DNA from 3 places in the Pseudomonas sp. FP2309 genome. Region 2 is predicted to be linked to each of the others. Evidence: predicted binding sites of a transcription regulator. Region 2 holds the regulator's gene; each other region holds the start of a gene.

What was found. The regulator FliA, encoded in region 2, starts transcription of late flagellar genes. The targets are predictions, from matches to a motif close to CTAAAGTTTNNNNNNNNNNNGCCGNTAA.
Region 1: a site for FliA is predicted at 5,534-5,561, ahead of PSH59_RS00595 (methyl-accepting chemotaxis protein). Genes of this name have one in related genera too.
Region 3: a site for FliA is predicted at 2,674-2,701, ahead of PSH59_RS25275 (methyl-accepting chemotaxis protein). Genes of this name have one in related genera too.

Annotation. Positions count from the first base shown of each region.
Region 1 is NZ_CP117439.1:121,070-127,764, reverse strand. It holds gene PSH59_RS00605 (amino acid adenylation domain-containing protein) at 1-3,016, shown strand, start outside; gene PSH59_RS00600 (SRPBCC family protein) at 3,036-3,500, shown strand; gene PSH59_RS00595 (methyl-accepting chemotaxis protein) at 3,539-5,419, opposite strand; rRNA gene rrf (5S ribosomal RNA) at 5,748-5,863, opposite strand; rRNA gene rrf (5S ribosomal RNA) at 5,973-6,088, opposite strand; rRNA gene PSH59_RS00580 (23S ribosomal RNA) at 6,246-6,695, opposite strand, start outside.
Region 2 is NZ_CP117439.1:3,936,172-3,942,866, forward strand. It holds gene PSH59_RS18005 (chemotaxis protein CheA) at 1-1,914, opposite strand, end outside; gene PSH59_RS18010 (protein phosphatase CheZ) at 1,926-2,714, opposite strand; gene PSH59_RS18015 (chemotaxis response regulator CheY) at 2,733-3,107, opposite strand; gene fliA (RNA polymerase sigma factor FliA) at 3,277-4,017, opposite strand; gene fleN (flagellar synthesis regulator FleN) at 4,014-4,847, opposite strand; gene flhF (flagellar biosynthesis protein FlhF) at 4,954-6,270, opposite strand; gene flhA (flagellar biosynthesis protein FlhA) at 6,283-6,695, opposite strand, start outside.
Region 3 is NZ_CP117439.1:5,455,553-5,462,247, forward strand. It holds gene PSH59_RS25270 (YifB family Mg chelatase-like AAA ATPase) at 1-574, shown strand, start outside; gene PSH59_RS25275 (methyl-accepting chemotaxis protein) at 598-2,574, opposite strand; gene PSH59_RS25280 (LysR substrate-binding domain-containing protein) at 2,750-3,670, opposite strand; gene PSH59_RS25285 (NorM family multidrug efflux MATE transporter) at 3,823-5,235, shown strand; gene PSH59_RS25290 (bifunctional diguanylate cyclase/phosphodiesterase) at 5,232-6,695, opposite strand, start outside.

The sequences.
Region 1 (6,695 bases), 1.8 Mb from region 2:
AAGAGACCCTGATTACTTTTCTATGAGTGCGATCGCTACGGACTGGCCCGAGCAGGGTTTGCAGGCACTCGAAACGCTGGCCTTTATGCATCGGTTCAATCGCACCCAAAACCTCGCGCTGATGCAAACGGCCAGGGTGCCGGTGATCGAACGAATTCACGCGAGCCTGTACGCTTTCGCCGACCGGCCAGCACTGAGCATCGCCGGGCGGGAGGTGACCTACCGCCAGTTGCATGCCCGCGCCACGGCAATCCAGCAGCGCCTGCACCCGTTGCTGGAGACGCGCACTGCGCCGCCAGTGGTCGGCGTCTGCCTCGAAAAATCCGTCGATTTGTACGCCGGCATACTCGCGGTACTGGGCTGTGGTGCGGTGTACTTGCCGCTGGGACCTGAGCAGCCTGCTCAACGGCATGAGGTCATGCTTGAAAACGCCGGGGCCCGGGCATTGCTGGATACCGGTCAGCACCCTTTGCGGGAGCGGTTCCCTTCACTGGATGTCAGCGCGGTCGGCACGGGCAACACCGCCCCGCTGTTCCAGCCGACAGACGCCGGCGATCGCCTGAATGCGCCGTGCATCATGCTCTACACATCGGGAACCACTGGCCAGCCCAAGGGCGTGCTGCTCAGCGAAGGCAACCTGGCGCATTTCACAGCCTGGTTCGAGGCCCGGATGGCACTGGATAAACACAGTCGGGTGTTGCAGTTTTCGCCCTTGAGTTTCGATTCATCGTTGATCGATATCTTTCCCTCCTTGATCTCAGGCGCCATGTTGGTTGTCCCGAGCGAGGAGCAACGACGCGATCCTCTGCAACTGGTGGCGTTACTGCGCCGGCAGCGCGTTACCCATGCATTCATCCCGCCCGCGCTGCTCAGTACCTTGCCATTGGATCAGCCGCTGGGGGTGACGCACCTGCTGACCGGTGGCGATGCCTGCGAGCCCCATGTGATAGAGCAACTGGCCGGGCAATGCCAGCTTCACAACCTCTACGGTCCCACCGAGACCACAGTGTTGGTCACACACCGAACGCTGGCTCCCGGCGACAACTGTCGCAACATTGGCTACCCCATTGCTAACAGCCAAGTGCTGATCCTCGATGAAAAACTGCAGCCCGTGGAAGAACAGGTAACGGGCGAAATCTACATCGTTGGCCCTGGGGTAAGCCTGGGGTATGTGAGCGCGACGTCGCAGCCCGCCAGCGCGTTTGTCCAATTGCAGACAGGTGGCCACGTCGTTCAGGCGTACCGCAGCGGCGACCTTGCACAGTGGACCGCAGAGGGCATTATGTTGGGCGGGCGGCGTGATGATCAGGTCAAAATCCGCGGCTTTCGGGTCGAACCCCAAGAGATTGAACAATGTCTGCGCAACAGCCGGCTATATCGCGAGCTGGCCGTGGTGATTGACCGTGACCGCCGGATCCACGCCTTTGCCGCCCAGCCTGAACCAGGCGCCACCGTAGCGGCGCTGCGCAGACATGCACGGCAGTGGTTACCGGATTATCTGCAACCGGGATCCTGGCTTGAGGTGCCCCGCATGCCCCACTCGGCAAACGGTAAAGTCGACCGCCAGGCGCTACTGGCTCTGCCGCCACCTCCCCTGGTGCAGCTGGCCTCCTGTCCTGCTCACACCCCGCTGCAAACTCGGCTGCGCGACCTTTGGGGCGAGCTTTTGGCGCTGCCGGTGGAGAACGTCGCGATCGATGACAGCTTCTTCGACCTCGGCGGCCATTCGATTTTGCTGTCGACGTTGTTGCTACGTGTTCGCGAGCAATGTGGCCGCAGTTTTGCGCTGAGCCCGTTCATTGAAGCACCAACGGTCCGTACACTCGCGGCGCTGATCGAGGAAAGTGAGCGCCCCGACGCCTGCTTCGGCAAGGCGGTCCGGGATGCCCAACGCAAGTGGACGCTCAACACGCTGCACGAGGACTTCGCCGGCGATCCATACAAAGTGATCGTCACCGGTGCCAACAGTTTTGTCGGCGTACATATCGTCCAAGCCCTGGTTACCAATGGCGCAACTTCGGTGGCGTGCCTGGTGCGAGAGCGACCGGGGCAGTCAGCGATGGCGCGTTTTAACCAGGCGCTGCGTGATTACCGTTTGGAACACCTGGACCTGAGCAGGGTGCAGGTATTTGCCGCGGACATCAGCCGGCCTCGATTGGGCTTGGCGAGTAACGTCTACGACTACCTCGTCGAAGGCTTCGGCGTGCTGGTGCACAATGCGGCCCAGGTCAACCACGTAATGGACTATGCCTCACTGGCCAGCGACAACGTCGACCCTATATTCGAATGCCTGCGTTTGTGCGAGACAGGCAGCAAGAAGGTCTTCAATTTTGTATCGACGTTATCAGCCTGCAGTAGCGTCGACACGCTTGGTCATGTACTTGAAACCCCCGCCGCAGCCACATTGCCGGTGTACATCAAGAATGGCTACAACCTGTCCAAGTGGGTGGCGGAGCGGCATCTGGGACATGCACTCAAACAGGGAGCCTGGGTGAATATTCATCGTCCTGGAAACGTCAGTTTCAACAGCCGTAACGGGGTCTGTCAGCCGCAAAAAAATCGCCTGTTGCTGATGCTCAAAGGCTCTTTGCAATTGGGCCTGCTTCCACGACTCGATCTGAATTTCGACCTGATGCCGGTGGATTTCCTGGCTCGCTTCATTGCCTTCCACAGTGGTCGTTTCCAAGCCGATAGAAACGTGTTCAACCTACATAACCCACAACCTTTGAGCTGGGGGGACTATCTGGATGCGTTCAGCCGGTCGGGTCACACGTTCGAGCGAGTGAGCCTCGCGCGATGGCAGGAGGCGCTAAGGACTGTGGACCAGGACAACGCGCTGTTCGGCGTACTCGGGTTTTATCTTGATGGCCTGGATGAAGACATCGGCGACACCGGGATGATCCTTCACGACAACGCGCGCCATGGCGTTCAGCAGATGGGCGAGAGGTATCCCGACAAAGAACCCACGCTATTGAGCAAAGGCTGCAATTACCTCAAGGCTATCGGCTTTCTATGAACGGCCCCAGGACAACCTCATGAATCTGCTGCAACCCGATACGTTAATCCACAACCCGACTGGCCGGCCGATAGTGGCCTCTGTAGTGGTCGACTGCCAGGCCTGCCGTTTGTGGGACATGGTGGGGGAATTTTCCAGGTTCGATGTATTCATCACCGACCTGACGCATATTGAAATGACCGGTACCGGCGTAGGTGCATTGCGCACGAAGTTCTTCCGAGATGGCAACCGTGTGGTTGAACAGCTCAACAGTCGGGATGAGCACGCCATGCACATGACATGGACCACGATCTACAACACCCTGGGTGTGGCCAGATTGTGGTCAGCCATTAACGTCGAGGCTCTGGGAACGCGTTGTTCCAGAGTCACCTGGACCATCATTGCCGAGCCCGTAGAGGCGGCACAGAAGGGGTTTGAACAGTTTGTGCAGGACTTCGCAGACAGCGCGCTGGACAATGTACGTCGTTTGCTGAGCAGGCCGTAGGAGCGCGACGGCTCGCTCCTACGCACACAGGTGATGGGTCAGATCTTGAAACTGTCGACCAGTTGCTTCAACCGATTAGCCTGCTGCGACAACGCATCGCAATCCTTCAGCGTTTCGTTGAGGTTGGCCACGCCCTGCTGGTTCAGCAGATTGATCTGGTTGATGTCTACGTTGAGGGTTTCCACCACGGCAGTCTGCTCCTCGGTGGCGGCCGCGACGGACTGATTCATGCCGTCGATCTCGACGATCCGCTGCGTCACGCTGACCAGGCGCTCACCGGCCTGGTTGGCGACCTCGACGCTTTCCTCGCTGGAGGCCTGGCTGGCGTTCATGGTGGTCACCGCCTCACGCGAGCCCACTTGCAGAGAAGTGATCATCTTATGAATCTCTTCGGCGGACTCCTGGGTACGGTGAGCCAAGTTGCGCACTTCGTCAGCGACCACGGCAAAGCCTCGTCCTGCCTCACCCGCACGTGCGGCTTCAATCGCGGCGTTCAGTGCCAACAGGTTGGTTTGCTGGGAGATACCTTTAATCACATCGAGGATGTGACCAATGTTGTCCGTGCTGGCGTTCAGGGTTTCGATCTGAGTACAGGACAAACTGATTTTTTGCGACAGCTCCGACATTGCCAGAATGGTTTGCTCCACCACTTTGCGTCCGTCGTCAGCTTGCTCGCTGGCACCGCTGGCGTGCTGTGAAGCATCAGCGGCGTTACGCGCGATTTCCTGGGTGGCAGCACCCAGTTCGTTGATTGCCGCAGCCACACTGTTGGTGCGCGCGCTTTGCTCGTCAGAACCGATAATAGAGGCGTTGGACGACGCCATTACCCGTTGCGACAGGTCATGAACCTGGCGTGTTGCGGACGATACTTCGGAAATCGAGGCGTGGATACGCTCCACGAACCGGTTGAACGCACTGCCCACTTCGCCAAACTCATCTTTGCTGGTAACGGCGAGACGACGAGTCAGGTCACCCTCCCCCTGAGCAATGTCCTGCATCGCAACGCCCATGGTGGTCAGGGGGCGCAGCAAGACTTGAATCAGCAAGCTCAAGAGCACAGCAATCGCAACGACGGCAATCAACATGGCGATCAATGCGGAAGTTCGGAATTTCCCCAGAGGGGCGTAGGCCTTGTCTTTATCGATCGACAGACCGATGTACCAATCCGCGCCTGGTAGGCCGCTGATCGGAGTGAATGACAGAATACGATCCTGGCCCTTGAGGACGACATCCTGGTTGAGCTTTTCAATGCGAACGCTGGTCCCGGGGTAGATGTCCTTGAGGTTTTTCATCACTTGGTCTTCGTCAGGACTGACGATGACCTGGCCGTCGCCACTGACTAGGAACGCATGGCCGATGCCGCCGAAATCCACCGAGTTGATAATTTTCACCAGGGTTTGCAGGCTTAGGTCGCCGCCGACGACACCAAGCAGTTCGCCGTTCTTTTTCACCGGCATGGCGATAGTGACAATCTGCCCACCTACGGCAGCCATATAGGGCGGCGTGAGCATGGGTTTATCCGCCGCCACGGCTTGTTTGTACCAGGGGCGCTGACGGGGGTCATAACCGTCGGGCATTTTTGCATCCGGGCGCTGGGTAAACACGCCGTTGGTTTGGCCGACATACGTGAACTGGAAGTTCGAGGTGAACGCAGGTTGATCGACCAGGCCTGGAAGATCGGCGGCACTGCCTTGGTGGGCAACGTTTTGCGTCAGGCTTTCAAGCACCAGTATTCGCCCACTGAGCCAGTTCTGCACACTGCTGGCGGTGAGCTCACCGGATTGCTGGATAGACGACTCCAGGTTCTGTTTAATTGTGCTGCGCTGCAGGTAATCGTTGTAAAGGGTGAACAACGCGAAGGCTAGAACCACAACGCCTGACGCGGCCAACAGAATTTTATGACTGAACTTGAGATTCATTTCATCGACTTCTTTTGCCAAAGGGGGATGAGCGTGCAAGGTGAAACATTCCATGAACGGTATGTGAGCGGACTGTCAGTCCGCACTGTTTCGGTGCACGCATGGCTCATCAGGCTTTCGGCCAAATCGACGCAAAACTTAGGAAGTTGTGGGAAAAAGTCGCTTTTTACGTAGGAAATAGACCAGCGGTAGTCAGCAGCCTGCTTCGGTCGGTCCAGATGAGTCTACGAATGTGAATTGTCGCGGAGAGAGAAAACATGACGTGATCGTTCGCCTCTAAACGACAAAACCCCTGTTTGCGTTAGCAAACAGGGGTTCTGGAATTCAATCTTGACGATGACCTACTCTCACATGGGGAAACCCCACACTACCATCGGCGATGCATCGTTTCACTGCTGAGTTCGGGATGGGATCAGGTGGTTCCAATGCTCTATGGTCGTCAAGAAATTCTGTGTATCGAACCGTCGCGTTAGCAACGTGCCGATGAAATTCATGGACTTCTACATAAACAAAACCCCTGTCTGCGTGAGCAAACAGGGGTTCTGGAATTTAATCTTGACGATGACCTACTCTCACATGGGGAAACCCCACACTACCATCGGCGATGCATCGTTTCACTGCTGAGTTCGGGATGGGATCAGGTGGTTCCAATGCTCTATGGTCGTCAAGAAATTCGTGTACTGACTCGTGACCAAACGGCCTCGCTTCAGCAAATTGGGTATGTGACAGCTTTCGGTGTTTTGCGATCTACAAACTTTCGGTTCGTCTCGTCTTCACACACCGCAATCTGATGCCCTTTCAGGTTCTCAAATTGCTTGGGTGTTATATGGTCAAGCCTCACGGGCAATTAGTATTGGTTAGCTCAACGCCTCACAGCGCTTACACACCCAACCTATCAACGTCGTAGTCTTCGACGGCCCTTCAGGGAACTCAAGGTTCCAGTGAGATCTCATCTTGAGGCTAGTTTCCCGCTTAGATGCTTTCAGCGGTTATCTATTCCGAACATAGCTACCCGGCAATGCCACTGGCGTGACAACCGGAACACCAGAGGTTCGTCCACTCCGGTCCTCTCGTACTAGGAGCAGCCCCTCTCAAATCTCAAACGTCCACGGCAGATAGGGACCGAACTGTCTCACGACGTTCTAAACCCAGCTCGCGTACCACTTTAAATGGCGAACAGCCATACCCTTGGGACCGGCTTCAGCCCCAGGATGTGATGAGCCGACATCGAGGTGCCAAAACCGCCGTCGATATGAACTCTTGGGCGGTATCAGCC
Region 2 (6,695 bases):
CAGGTCGAGGTGGAAGATTTCGTTGACGTTGACCAGTGGGAAGGCGAAGGCCTGGTTGCCCAGCATCACCATCAGGGTCGGCATGATCGCCAAGGTCAACGGCACCTTGATCACGATCTTCGAGCCCTGGCCCTTGGTCGAGTAGATATTGATCGAGCCGTTGAGCTGGCTGATCTTGGTCTTCACCACGTCCATGCCCACGCCACGGCCCGACACGTCGGAGATCTCGGTCTTGGTCGAGAAGCCAGGGGCGAAGATCAGGTTGTAGCACTCGGTGTCGGTCAGGCGATCGGCAGCGTCCTTGTCCATCACGCCACGCTTGACCGCGATATTGCGCAGAATGGCCGGGTCCATGCCTTTGCCGTCATCGGTGATCGACAGCAGGATGTGGTCGCCCTCCTGCTCCGCCGCCAGAATCACTTTGCCGCCGCGGGACTTGCCCGAGGCTTCGCGCTCTTCCGGGGTTTCCACGCCGTGGTCGACGGCGTTGCGCACCAAGTGGACCAGCGGGTCGGCCAGGGCCTCGACAAGGTTTTTGTCGAGGTCGGTTTCTTCACCCACCAGTTCCAGGTTGATCTCTTTCTTCAGTTGACGCGCCAGGTCACGAACCAGACGCGGGAAGCGGCCGAAGACTTTCTTGATCGGCTGCATCCGCGTTTTCATCACCGCGGTTTGCAGGTCGGCGGTGACCACGTCGAGGTTCGACACGGCCTTTTGCATGGCTTCATCGCCACTGCTCAAGCCCAGGCGCACCAGGCGGTTACGCACCAGTACCAGTTCGCCGACCATGTTCATGATGTCGTCCAGACGCGCGGTATCGACCCGCACGGTGGTTTCGGCTTCACTGGCCGGTTTGTCCGCAGCCGGTGCAGCGGCTGCGGCGGCACGCGCCGGCGCCGGCGCTGCTGCCGGGGCAGCCGCAGGTTTGGCGGCGGCGGCAGGCGCAGCGGCTTTGGCCGGGGCAGCCGCTTTAGCGGCAGCCGGGGCTGCTGTGGCGACGGCGCCGGTCGCAGGCACCTCGCTGAACTTGCCCTTGCCGTGCAAATCGTCCAGCAGGGCTTCGAATTCGTGATCGGTGATCAGACCATCACCGGCAGGCGCTGCACTGGCGGCAGGCGCTGCGGCGGTAGCGGTGGCCGCGACTGCCGGCAGGGCGTCGGCAGCAAACGTGCCTTTGCCATGCAGTTGGTCGAGCAACGCTTCGAATTCGTCATCGGTGATGTCAGTGCTGACAGGCGCGGCAGGCACCTGCTCACCGGCCGGCGCAGCTGCGACCGGCGCCACCGCATCGGCGGCGAACTGGCCTTTGCCGTGCAATTGGTCGAGCAGCGACTCGAACTCTGCGTCGGTGATGTCTTCGCTGGTCGGCTCCACTGCCGGGGCAACGGCGGCAGGCGCTTCGGCTTCGGCCTTGACGGCGCTGAGGGAGTTGAGCAGCTGCTCGAACTCGCTGTCCGTGACGTCCGCTTCAGGCTCGGCCACCGGCTCAGGCGCCGCTTCAACCACCGGCGCTGCCGTGGTGTCCGCAGGCTCTGCATAGCGTGCCAGGGCCGCGAGCAGTTCCGGCGTTGCCGCGGTGATCGGGGCACGTTCACGCACCTCGCTGAACATGCCGTTGACCGCATCCAGTGCTTCGAGAATCACGTCCATCAACTCCGAATCAACGTGACGCTCACCCTTGCGCAGGATGTCGAACACGTTCTCGGCGATGTGGCAGCACTCCACCAGCTCATGGAGCTGGAGGAAGCCGGCGCCCCCTTTTACAGTGTGAAAACCGCGAAAAATTGCATTGAGCAGGTTCGCATCATCCGGACGGCTTTCCAGCTCGACCAGTTGTTCGGACAGTTGCTCTAAAATTTCGCCGGCCTCTACAAGGAAATCCTGAAGGATCTCTTCATCGGCGCCGAAGCTCATGTGGGTGCTCCTTAGAAGCCTAAACTGGATAACAGGTCATCTACGTCATCCTGACCTGACACAACGTCTTCACGTTTATCGGCATGAATCTGCGGACCTTCACCCTTGGCGAGATGTTTTTGTGGATCTTTTTCCGAGAGGATCGCTTCGCGGTCATGTTCGATGCCGGCAAAACGGTCAACCTGGCCTGCCATAAGCACCAGTTTGAGCAGGTTGCTCTCCACTTCGGTGACCAGTTGAGTCACACGCTTGATCACCTGACCGGTGAGGTCCTGGTAATCCTGGGCCAGCAAAATATCGTTGAGATTGCTGGACACCGTGCGGTTGTCCTGCTCGCTGCGCGACAAAAACCCTTCAACCCGACGTGCCAGCTCACGAAACTCTTCAGCTCCCACTTCCCGGCGCATGAAGCGGCCCCAGTCGTTGCTCAGGGCCTGGGCTTCAGTGGCCATGCCGTTGACCAGGGGCGTGGCGTTTTCCACCAGGTCCATGGTGCGGTTGGCCGCCGCCTCAGTCAGCCTGACCACATAGGACAGGCGTTCGGTGGCATCAGTAATCTGCGAGATTTCTTCGGCCTGGGGCATGTGCGGGTCAATCTGAAAATTGACAATTGCACTGTGCAGCTCGCGTGTGAGCTTGCCCACTTCCTGGTACAGGCCGCGGTCACGGGTCTGGTTGAGCTCATGGATCAACTGCACCGCGTCGCCGAAATGGCCTTTTTCAAGGCTGTCGACCAACTGGTGAGCATGCTTTTTCAGGGTTGACTCAAAGTCTCCCAGTGTCGTTTCTTTATGCTCCATAGCTCCCCCGCGATGGCATTAGCCGTGGATGCGTTCGAAGATTTTTTCGATCTTCTCTTTCAAGGCCAATGCAGTGAATGGCTTGACCACGTAACCGTTAACCCCGGCTTGGGCGGCTTCGATGATCTGCTCACGCTTGGCTTCGGCGGTGACCATCAACACAGGCAGGCTGCGAAGTTTCTCGTCGGCGCGCACGTGGCGCAGCAGGTCGATGCCAGTCATGCCCGGCATGTTCCAGTCGGTTACCAGAAAGTCGATGCTCCCGCTGTTGAGGATCGGAATCGCCGTAAGGCCGTCATCCGCCTCGACCGTGTTTGTGAACCCAAGGTCACGCAACAGGTTTTTTATGATCCGCCGCATCGTTGAGAAGTCATCAACGATGAGGATTTTCATGTTCTTGTCCAATTCGACCTCCAAGCAGTCTTAAACGCGCCCAGCACCTGGACGCGCCATTTCAATCAACAGGCATTACACAAAAAGGACTGCCGGGGGCACCACGAGCCGAACCCGCGACGGTCAATCACCGTCGCGGTATCGCTTTGCAGTGTCCCCACACTGCCTGTCAGCGCGCTCGCCACTCTCCCAAACGCCCCCGCAAGCGGGCGGCGCACTGGCTGTGTAACTGGCTGACCCGCGATTCGCTGACCCCCAGGACCTCACCGATTTCCTTGAGGTTCAGCTCTTCGTCGTAGTACAGCGCCAATACCAGTCGCTCACGCTCAGGCAAATTGGCAATCGCGTCAGCCAACGCCCCCTGGAAGCGTTCATCCTCCAGGTCGCGCGCCGGCTCCATGTGAGTACTCGCGCCGTCCTCGTGCAACCCTTCGTGTTCGCCGTCCTGCAACAGGTCGTCGAAACTGAACAGGCGGCTGCCCAAGGTATCGTTCAAAATCCCGTAATAATCGTCGAGACTCAATTGGAGTTCGGCCGCAACTTCGTGATCTTTAGCGTCGCGACCGGTTTTTGCTTCAATTGCGCGAATTGCGTCACTGACCATACGTGTATTGCGGTGCACCGAACGGGGCGCCCAGTCACCCTTGCGCACTTCATCGAGCATGGCGCCACGGATACGGATACCCGCATACGTCTCGAAACTCGCACCCTTGCTCGCGTCGTATTTGGTCGACACTTCGAGCAGACCGATCATGCCGGCCTGGATCAGGTCTTCGACCTGGACGCTGGCGGGCAGGCGAGCCAGCAGGTGATAAGCGATGCGTTTGACCAGTGGCGCATAACGCTCGATCAACTCACCCTGACTGTCACGGGCAGACTTCTTGTAGGCGTTATAGCCGTTCGCTGTCATAGCACGGGTCCTGCGCTCGTCTGATGTACCAATCGCTCGACGAAAAACTCCAGATGCCCCCGTGGGTTGGCGGGCAACGGCCAGGTATCGACCTTCTGAGCAATAGCCTTGAACGCCAATGCGCACTTGGAACGAGGGAACGCTTCGTAGACTGCACGCTGCTTTTGCACAGCCTTGCGCACACACTCGTCGTAGGGCACTGCACCAACGTATTGTAGGGCGACATCGAGAAAGCGGTCCGTGACCTTGGTCAACTTGGCGAACAGGTTGCGCCCTTCCTGCGGGCTCTGGGCCATGTTGGCCAGCACGCGGAAGCGGTTCATGCCGTAGTCACGGTTAAGCAGTTTGATCAGGGCGTAGGCGTCGGTGATCGAGGTGGGCTCATCGCAGACCACCAGTAGCACTTCCTGCGCCGCGCGCACGAAGCTGACCACGGACTCGCCGATCCCGGCGGCGGTGTCGATCACCAGCACGTCGAGGTTGTCGCCGATATCACTGAAGGCCTGAATCAGACCGGCATGCTGCGCCGGGCTCAGGTGCACCATGCTCTGGGTGCCGGACGCGGCCGGCACGATGCGGATACCGCCAGGGCCCTGCAGCAGCACATCGCGCAGTTCACAGCGCCCCTCGATCACATCGGCAAGGGTGTGTTTGGGCGTCAGCCCCAGCAGAACGTCGACGTTCGCCAGCCCCAGGTCAGCATCCAGCAGCATGACGCGACGGCCAAGCTCTGCCAGGGCCAGGGACAAATTCACTGACACGTTAGTTTTCCCGACGCCACCTTTGCCGCCGGTCACCGCGATCACCTGTACGGGATGCATGCTGCCCATTTTATTTCTTTACCTTGTCTTGCTTAGACGCAGGCTACATGGCTTGGCCGCTTGAATCGCTTGCAGACCATCAATGTAGGTACATTTCACGGTGTTCATCCTGACTTCAACCGACCCGTTTGGCGGGGTTGTGGTAGAGGTCGGCGAACATATCGGCCATCGCTTCCTCGCTAGGCTCTTCTTGCATTTGCACGCTCACTGCGCGGCTGACCAACTGATGACGGCGCGGCAGATGCAGGTCATCCGGAATCCGCGGGCCATCGGTCAGGTAGGCAACCGGCAGTTCATGGCTGATCGCCAGGCTCAACACTTCGCCCAGGCTGGCGGTTTCATCCAGTTTAGTCAGGATGCAACCGGCCAGGCCGCAGCGCTTGTAGCTGTGATAAGCAGCGGTAAGAACCTGTTTCTGGCTGGTGGTTGCAAGCACCAGGTAATTTTTCGACTTGATGCCACGCCCGGCCAGGCTTTCCAGCTGCATGCGCAACGCCGGATCGCTGGCTTGCAGGCCCGCGGTATCGATCAACACCACGCGCTTGCGCAACAGCGGATCGAGGGCGTTGGCCAGGGATTGGCCCGGGTCGACGTGGGTCACCGGCACATTGAGGATGCGCCCCAGAGTCTTGAGCTGCTCCTGGGCACCGATGCGGTAGCTGTCCATGCTCACCAACGCAATGTTATGGGCGCCGTATTTGAGCACATAACGGGCGGCCAGCTTGGCCAGGGTGGTGGTCTTGCCCATGCCGGCAGGGCCGACCATGGCGATCACACCGCCCTCTTCCAGGGGTTCGACTTCCGGGGTGGCGATCATCCGCGCCAGATGGGCCAGCAACATGCGCCAGGCCTGGCGAGGCTCTTCGATTTCGGTGGTCAGGGCCAGCAGGTCGCGGGACAACGGGCCGGACAGGCCTATGCGTTGCAGGCGGCGCCACAGGTTGGCCTGCTGCGGCTTGCTGCCTTGCAACTGCGTCCAGGCCAACGAACCGAGCTGGACTTCCAGCAGTTCGCGCAGGCCATTGAGTTCAAAGCGCATCGAGTCGAACACGCGCTGGTCGACTGCGGCGGCCGGGGCTGGCGCTGCAGGACGCGGCGGTTCGATGAAGGTGGGCTCTACCAGTGGCTCGGCGGCGGTCAATGGCAGGCCGGCGAACAACTGGCGATTGGTGGTGGCATCGCTGTCGCCACGCATGCTCAGTTCAGCCTGGGCCGAGACGATGCGCGACGCGGTCTTGCGCAGCTCGTCTTCAAGTTCCATGTTCGGCACACGTGGCGCCAGGGCCTGGGGCGTGTAATCCAGGGCAGCCGTCAGCTCGACACCGCCGGCAATACGACGGTTACCGATAATCGCGGCGTCGGCGCCCAGCTCATCACGGACCAGTTTCATGGCCTGACGCATATCGGCGGCGAAAAAACGCTTCACTTGCATATCCCACTACCCTCAGCCGTTGGGCCCTACTGTCGCGACGATAGTCACTTGCTTGTTGTCAGGAATTTCCTGATAAGCCAAAACGTGCAAATTCGGTACTGCCAGGCGTCCAAACCGCGACAACATCGCCCGGACTGGGCCCGCCACCAGCAGAATCACCGGTTGGCCCTGCATTTCCTGGCGCTGTGCGGCGTCGATCAACGAACGCTGCAGTTTTTCAGCCATGCTTGGCTCCAGCAGAACGCCCTCTTCCTGGCCTTGTCCTGCCTTCTGAATACTATTGAGCAATATCTGTTCCAACCTTGGCTCCAAGGTGATCACAGGCAGCTCGGAGTCAAGCCCCACAATGCTTTGCACGATTGCGCGAGACAATCCAACCCGCACCGCCGCCACCAGCGCGGCAGTATCTTGACTCTTGGCGGCGT
Region 3 (6,695 bases), 1.5 Mb from region 2:
CAAAGTGCTGGAGGTACTACGTGAGCCGCTGGAGTCGGGGCATATCGTGATTTCCCGCGCCCGCGACCGCGTCAGTTTCCCTGCGCGCTTTCAACTGGTCGCCGCGATGAACCCGTGCCCCTGTGGCTACATGGGAGAGCCCAGTGGGCGTTGTCGCTGCACACCGGAGCAGATCCAGCGCTACCGCAACAAGCTGTCCGGACCGTTGCTCGACCGCATCGACCTTCATCTCACCGTGGCACGTGAAACCACCGCTCTGAACCCTGCCCCGCAGGCCGGCGACACTACGGCTACGGCCTCTGCTCACGTGGCGCAAGCTCGGGAACGCCAGCAACAACGCCAGGGTTGCGCCAACGCCTTCCTTGACCTGCCGGGACTGCGCGAGCACTGCCGGTTGGCGAAAGACGATGAAGGCTGGCTGGAAAGCGCCTGCGAGCGGCTCACGTTGTCGCTACGCGCAGCACACCGATTGCTCAAGGTGGCGCGCACCCTGGCGGACTTGGATCAGGCGGATGCCATCACCCGCGATCATCTCAAAGAGGCCCTGCAATACCGTCCGGCAGCGATCACTTAGCCCACCCGGTGATAGACGGCATTTCAGCGGAAGCGATCCACTTCTTGACGCAGGCCCGCCGCCAGGGTCTCCAACTCTTTGGCAGTAATCGCCAGGTTCGATACCACTTCACGCTGCTCACTGTTGGCCAGCGCGATGCTTTGCAAGTTGCTGCTGAGCAAGGTCGCGGTGCTGCTCTGTTCCTGCGTCGCCGTGGTAATCGCCGCGAACTGCTGACCCGCCGAGCGGCTTTGCTCATCGATACGCGCCAGTGCCGAGGCCACATCGGCATTGCGCGACAGGCCTTCCTGCATCAACACATTGCCGTGTTCCATGGTGCTGATGGCGTTGCCGGTTTCTTTCTGGATGCTTTGGATCATCCCGGAAATTTCATCGGTGGCTTCGCGGGTCCGCGACGCCAGGTTACGCACTTCGTCAGCCACCACCGCAAAACCGCGGCCCTGTTCACCAGCCCGCGCGGCTTCAATGGCAGCGTTGAGCGCCAGCAGGTTGGTCTGCTCGGCGATGGAGGTGATCACACCCACGATCCCGCCGATTTCCTGAGAACGCTGACCCAAGGTATTAATCACCGTGGCCGTGCTGTTCAGGGCGGTAGCGATATGCTCCAAGGAGGTGGAAGCCTCTTGCATCGAGTTTCGGCCGATGCGGGTTTGTTGGGCATTTTCCTGGGCGAGACGCTCAGTGTTGCCCATGTTGTCGGCGATGTTCAGCGAGGTGGCGCTGAATTCTTCCACCGCGCCGGCCATGCTGGTGATTTCGCCGGACTGCTGCTCCATGCCGTCATAAGCGCCGCCCGACAAACCCGACAAGGCCTGAGCACGGCTATTGACCTCTTCGGCCGCCTTGCGGATATGGGAAACCATGGTCGACAGCGCTTCACCCATCTGGTTGAAACTGCGCGCCAGTTGGCCAATTTCGTCATGGCTGGACACGTTAAGCCGTGCGCTCAAGTCGCCAGCACCCAAGGCTTCGGCCTGACGCACCAGATCACTCAACGGTTGCAGTTTGCTGCGCAACAGCCAGACCGTGGCGCCCACCGCCAGTAACATCGCCAGCACGCTGCCGATCACCAGACGAATGCCGACGGCCCAGGTCACCGCACGGATTTCCGCTTTCGGCATGCTCGCGACCACGGCCCATGGGCCACCTTCGAAGGGCACCGACACGCTGTAGAAATCTTCGTTCCTGTCGCTCCAGAAGTGACCTTTGCCTGGGGTCTTGGCCAGGTCCAGCATCACCGGAACCGCCTGATCCAGAGCCTGCACGCCCGCCGGGGGCACCAGCCAGCGCTTCTGCTCATCGAGCAACGCCAGGGAACCGGTCTGGCCGATGCGGAAGCGCTTGAGGTTTTCGAACTGGGCGGCCTGCGCGTCGGTGTAGTCAAACCCGATGAACAACACAGCGATCACTTTGCCACTGGGGTCGCGTACAGGGCTGTATTGGGTCATGTAGGAACGGTCGAACAACACCGCACGTCCGATATAGGCCTGGCCACCTAGCACTCGCTGGTAGGCCGGACCCTGGCGATCAAGCACAGTGCCGATCGCACGGCTGCCGTCCTGCTTGGTCAGGGAGGTGCTGACACGGATAAAGTCGTCACCGCTGCGCACAAACACGGTGGCCACGCCGCCGGACATCTGCTTGAACTCATCCACTTCGGTGAAGTTGTTGTTGAGCACTTCGCCGCCCAGCAACAGGCTCGGTGTCTGAACCCCGGCCACCGCGACCGGTTGATCGGCCTTCACCGTCAACCCGGCGCTGAAGCGTTTCTCGAACAACCCCGTCAGGCGCTGGGTGCTCTCGCGTAACGTGCTGTGGAAGGTATTGAGTTGGTCGGCGAGCAAACGCGCTTCGCTGGCCAGGTGCTCCTCGCGGGTATCGAGGTTGGCGGAGTCGAGGGAACGCAAGGCGAAAACAGTACTGCCGCCGATGGCGACAGCCAAAATCACAGCTAATGCGATGCCTAACTGGGAGGCAATCCGCGCGCGAGGTTGAGACATGACGGCTCCTGGCCGAGGCCAGGATCATCCTGATCTCATAGCGCTGCTCGGCAAATTATCTAATGGGAAACGTTGGTGCACGATTGTTCCAACACACCTACTTCGGCGGCGTGTGGCAATACTTGAGCGAATCCCAAGGGCATCGCGCAAACGGTTGCGTATGGGGCGCCCCCATTCAATCGAGACGTTCGACCGCAGGCAAAGCCATGGCCTGCACTTCGCCCTGGAGAAAATCCGCCAGACGCCGCAAACGCTCACCGCCGGGGCGGGTCTTGGGCCATACCAGATAGTAACTTTCCCCACTCGCCACCGCCGTTGGCCATGGCAGGCTCAAACGCCCTTGTGCCACATCTTCGGCCACCATCAGCAGGTCGCCCATGGACACCCCGTAACCCCGTGCCGCCGCGATCATGCCCAGCTCCAGCGTATCGAACACTTGGCCGCCCTTGAGCGAAACGTGGGACGACAACCCCATGCGCTCCAGCCAATTGCGCCAGTCGCGACGGTCTGGCGTGGGATGCAGCAACTCGGTGCCCGCCAGGCGGTTGACGTCCCAAGGGCCGTCCTTGAGCAGGTTCGGCGCGCCGACGGGGATCAGGAACTCGGGGAACAGGTAACTGGCTTCCCAATCTGCCGGAAAGTGCCCGTAGCTCAATAACACCGCGCAATCGAAAGGCTCCTGGTTGAAGTCCACTTCGTCCACGTTCATCCAGGCGCTGGTGAGTTGCACCTCATTGCCCGGCTGTAATGCCCGGAAGCGACTGAGCCGCGCCAACAGCCACCGCATGGTCAGGGTCGACGGCGCCTTCATGCGCAGGATGTCATCTTCGGCGTTCAGGGTATGGCAGGCCCGCTCCAGCGCCGCGAACCCCTCACGCACTCCAGGCAACAGCAGGCGCGCCGCTTCGGTGAGCTGCCGATTGCGGCCGCTGCGCTGGAACAGACGGCAGGCGAAATGCTCTTCCAGCGTGCGGATATGCCGGCTCACCGCACTTTGGGTAATCGACAGTTCTTCGGCGGCACGGGTAAAGGAGTTATGCCGGGAGGCCGCTTCAAAAGCACGCAAGGCGTAAAGAGGAGGGAGACGACGAGACATAAAGAAAGCTCCGACAGCGCAATGCCGGAACCCTACCAGAATCCATAAGGCATGAGTTTTAATCATGCAAACGATCGCATTTATCCCTTTGTGCAATGGCCTGAGAGCGCCGAGAATCACCCCCTCCCCAAACGTCTGACTTTTTGAGCGTGATGATCATGCAGCATCCGGCACGTACTGAACTCTGGGCCATTCTGCGGCTGTCAGGGCCGCTGATCGCCTCACAGTTGGCGCACATGCTGATGGTGCTGACCGACACCCTGATGATGGCGCGCCTGAGCCCCGAAGCCCTGGCCGGTGGTGGCCTGGGCGCGGCGACCTATTCGTTCGTGTCGATCTTCTGCATCGGCGTGATTGCCGCCGTGGGCACACTGGTGGCGATCCGTCACGGTGCCGGTGATATCGACGGCGCCACCCGCCTGACCCAGGCGGGGCTTTGGCTCGCCTGGTTGATGGCCCTGGCGGCGGCGTTGCTGTTGTGGAACCTCAAGCCGGTGCTGCTGATGTTCGGCCAGACCGAAAGCAACGTGCAATCGGCGGGGCAGTTTCTGACGGTGCTGCCATTCGCCCTGCCCGGCTACCTGAGTTTCATGGCCTTGCGCGGCTTCACCAGCGCCATCGGCAAGGCAACTCCCGTGATGGTGATCAGCCTTGGCGGCACGGTACTCAATTACCTGCTCAACCACGCCTTGATCGAAGGCATGTTCGGCCTGCCGAAACTCGGGCTGATGGGCATCGGCCTGGTCACCGCCATCGTCGCCAACGGCATGGCGCTGGCGCTGATGTGGTACATCCGCAGCAACCGCGACTATGCCGCCTATCCATTGGGCAGCGGCCTGCTGCGCCTCAACACGCGGTACCTGCGCGAACTGTGGCGCCTGGGCCTGCCGATTGGCGGCACCTATGCGGTGGAGGTTGGGCTGTTTGCCTTTGCCGCGCTGTGCATCGGCACCATGGGCAGCACACAGTTGGCGGCGCATCAGGTCGCCCTGCAAATCGTCTCGGTCGCGTTCATGGTGCCGGCGGGCATGTCCTACGCCGTGACCATGCGCATCGGTCAGCATTATGGTGCCGGGCAGTTACTGCAGGCGCGCATGGCGGGTCGGGTCGGCATCACTTTTGGCGCTGCGGTGATGCTGGGTTTTGCCGTGGTGCTATGGCTGTTTTCCGATCCACTGATCGGCTTGCTCATTGATCACAACAACCCGGCGTTCCACGACGTCATTGTCATGGCCGTCAGCCTGCTCGCCGTTGCCGCCTGGTTCGAACTGTTTGACGGCGTGCAAACCATTGCTATGGGGTGCATTCGTGGGCTTAAAGATGCCAAGACCACCTTTTTGATTGGGGCGGGCTGCTATTGGTTGATTGGCGCGCCTGCCGCCTGGCTGATGGCGTTCATCCTGGGCTGGGGACCGACCGGCGTGTGGTGGGGCTTGGCGCTGGGTTTGGCGTGTGCGGCCGTCAGCCTGACCTGGGCATTCGAGGCAAAGATGAAGCGCATGATTCGCCAGGAAGGCGCAGCGCCCGAAACCCGCCAGGGGTTTCAGGCCGCACAAGCGGATTAAAGCCCTTCGCCTACCTGTGCCTGCCGGCCCCTGCCGAATGTCAGGTAGTCCACCAGTTCAGGCAACGGCAACGGTTTGCTGATCAGATAACCCTGAGCCTGGTCACAGCCGAACAACCTCAGCAGCGCCAGTTGCTCAGGGGTTTCCACCCCTTCGGCCACCACTTCCAGGTTGAGGTTGTGCGCCAGGTTGATCATGGCATGCACCAGTTTGCGGTTCTCTTCGCGCTCCTCCATGCCGCCGACGAAGCTCTTGTCGATCTTCAGCAAGGCGATCGGCAGGCTGTTGAGGTGCACGAACGATGAGAAACCGGTGCCGAAGTCGTCCAGGGAGAACCGCACACCCAGGCGACCGAGGGCGTCCATGGTCTGCTTGACCAGGTCACTGCGGCGCATAACGGCGGTTTCGGTCAACTCGAACTCCAGCCACTGCGCCTCCACACCACGCTCGGCAATCAGCCGGCTGAGGGTGGAGAGCAACTGGCTGTCCTGGAACTGGCGAAATGACAGGTTGACCGCCATGTGCAACGGCGGCAGGCCGCGTTCACGCAGGTCTTGCATGTCGCGCAGGGCCCGGGAGATCACCCAGTATCCCAGCGGTACGATCAGGCCGCTCTGTTCAGCCAACGGCACGAATTCGCTGGGCGGCAGCAGGCCGCGTTCGCCATGGCGCCAGCGCACCAGCGCTTCCAGGCCAACAATATGCCCATCGTCCAGGTCCAGGCGCGGTTGGTAATGCAGCTCCAGTTCATCCCGACGCAAGGCACGGCGCAATTCACTTTCCAGGTCGGCCAGGCTGCGCGCGTTACGGTTGATGCGTTCGTTGAAGATATGAAAGGTACAGCCCTGAGTGCTTTTGGCTTGCTGCATGGCGATGTGGGCGTGCCACATCAGCGGGTCGGCACCGGCCCGCGCACGCGCATGCGCCACACCCAGGCTGCAACCGATCAGCAGGCTTTCGCCATCCACCCAGTAAGGTTCGGCCATGGCTTCGGTGATGCGCTCGGCCATCCACTCGGCGCGCTGGGGCGCACGGCGGGTATCGATCAACAAGGCGAATTCGTCGCTGCCCAGACGGGCCAGTTGGTCGCCGGCTTCGAGCTGGCTCTTGAGCCGCGAGACAACCTGCAGGATCAACCGGTCGCCGGCCTGATGGCCAAGGGCGTCGTTGGCGTGACGGAAATTGTCGAGGTCGAGGTGACCGAGGGCCAGGCCGCGGCCTTCATTCTCGGCCAGTCGCGCGGCCAGCAAGGTCTGGAAACCCTGGCGGTTGGCGATGCCGGTCAGCGGGTCTTGCTCGGCAAGGCGTTGCAGGGTGGTTTCCAACACACCGCGCTCGCGCACATGGCGCAGGCAGCGGCGCAGGGTATCGGTGCCCAAAGCATCACGGATCAGCCAGTCGCTGACGCCCAGCGGCGAAACCAACGGTTCCTGCTCCAACAGCAATACGCACGGCAAACT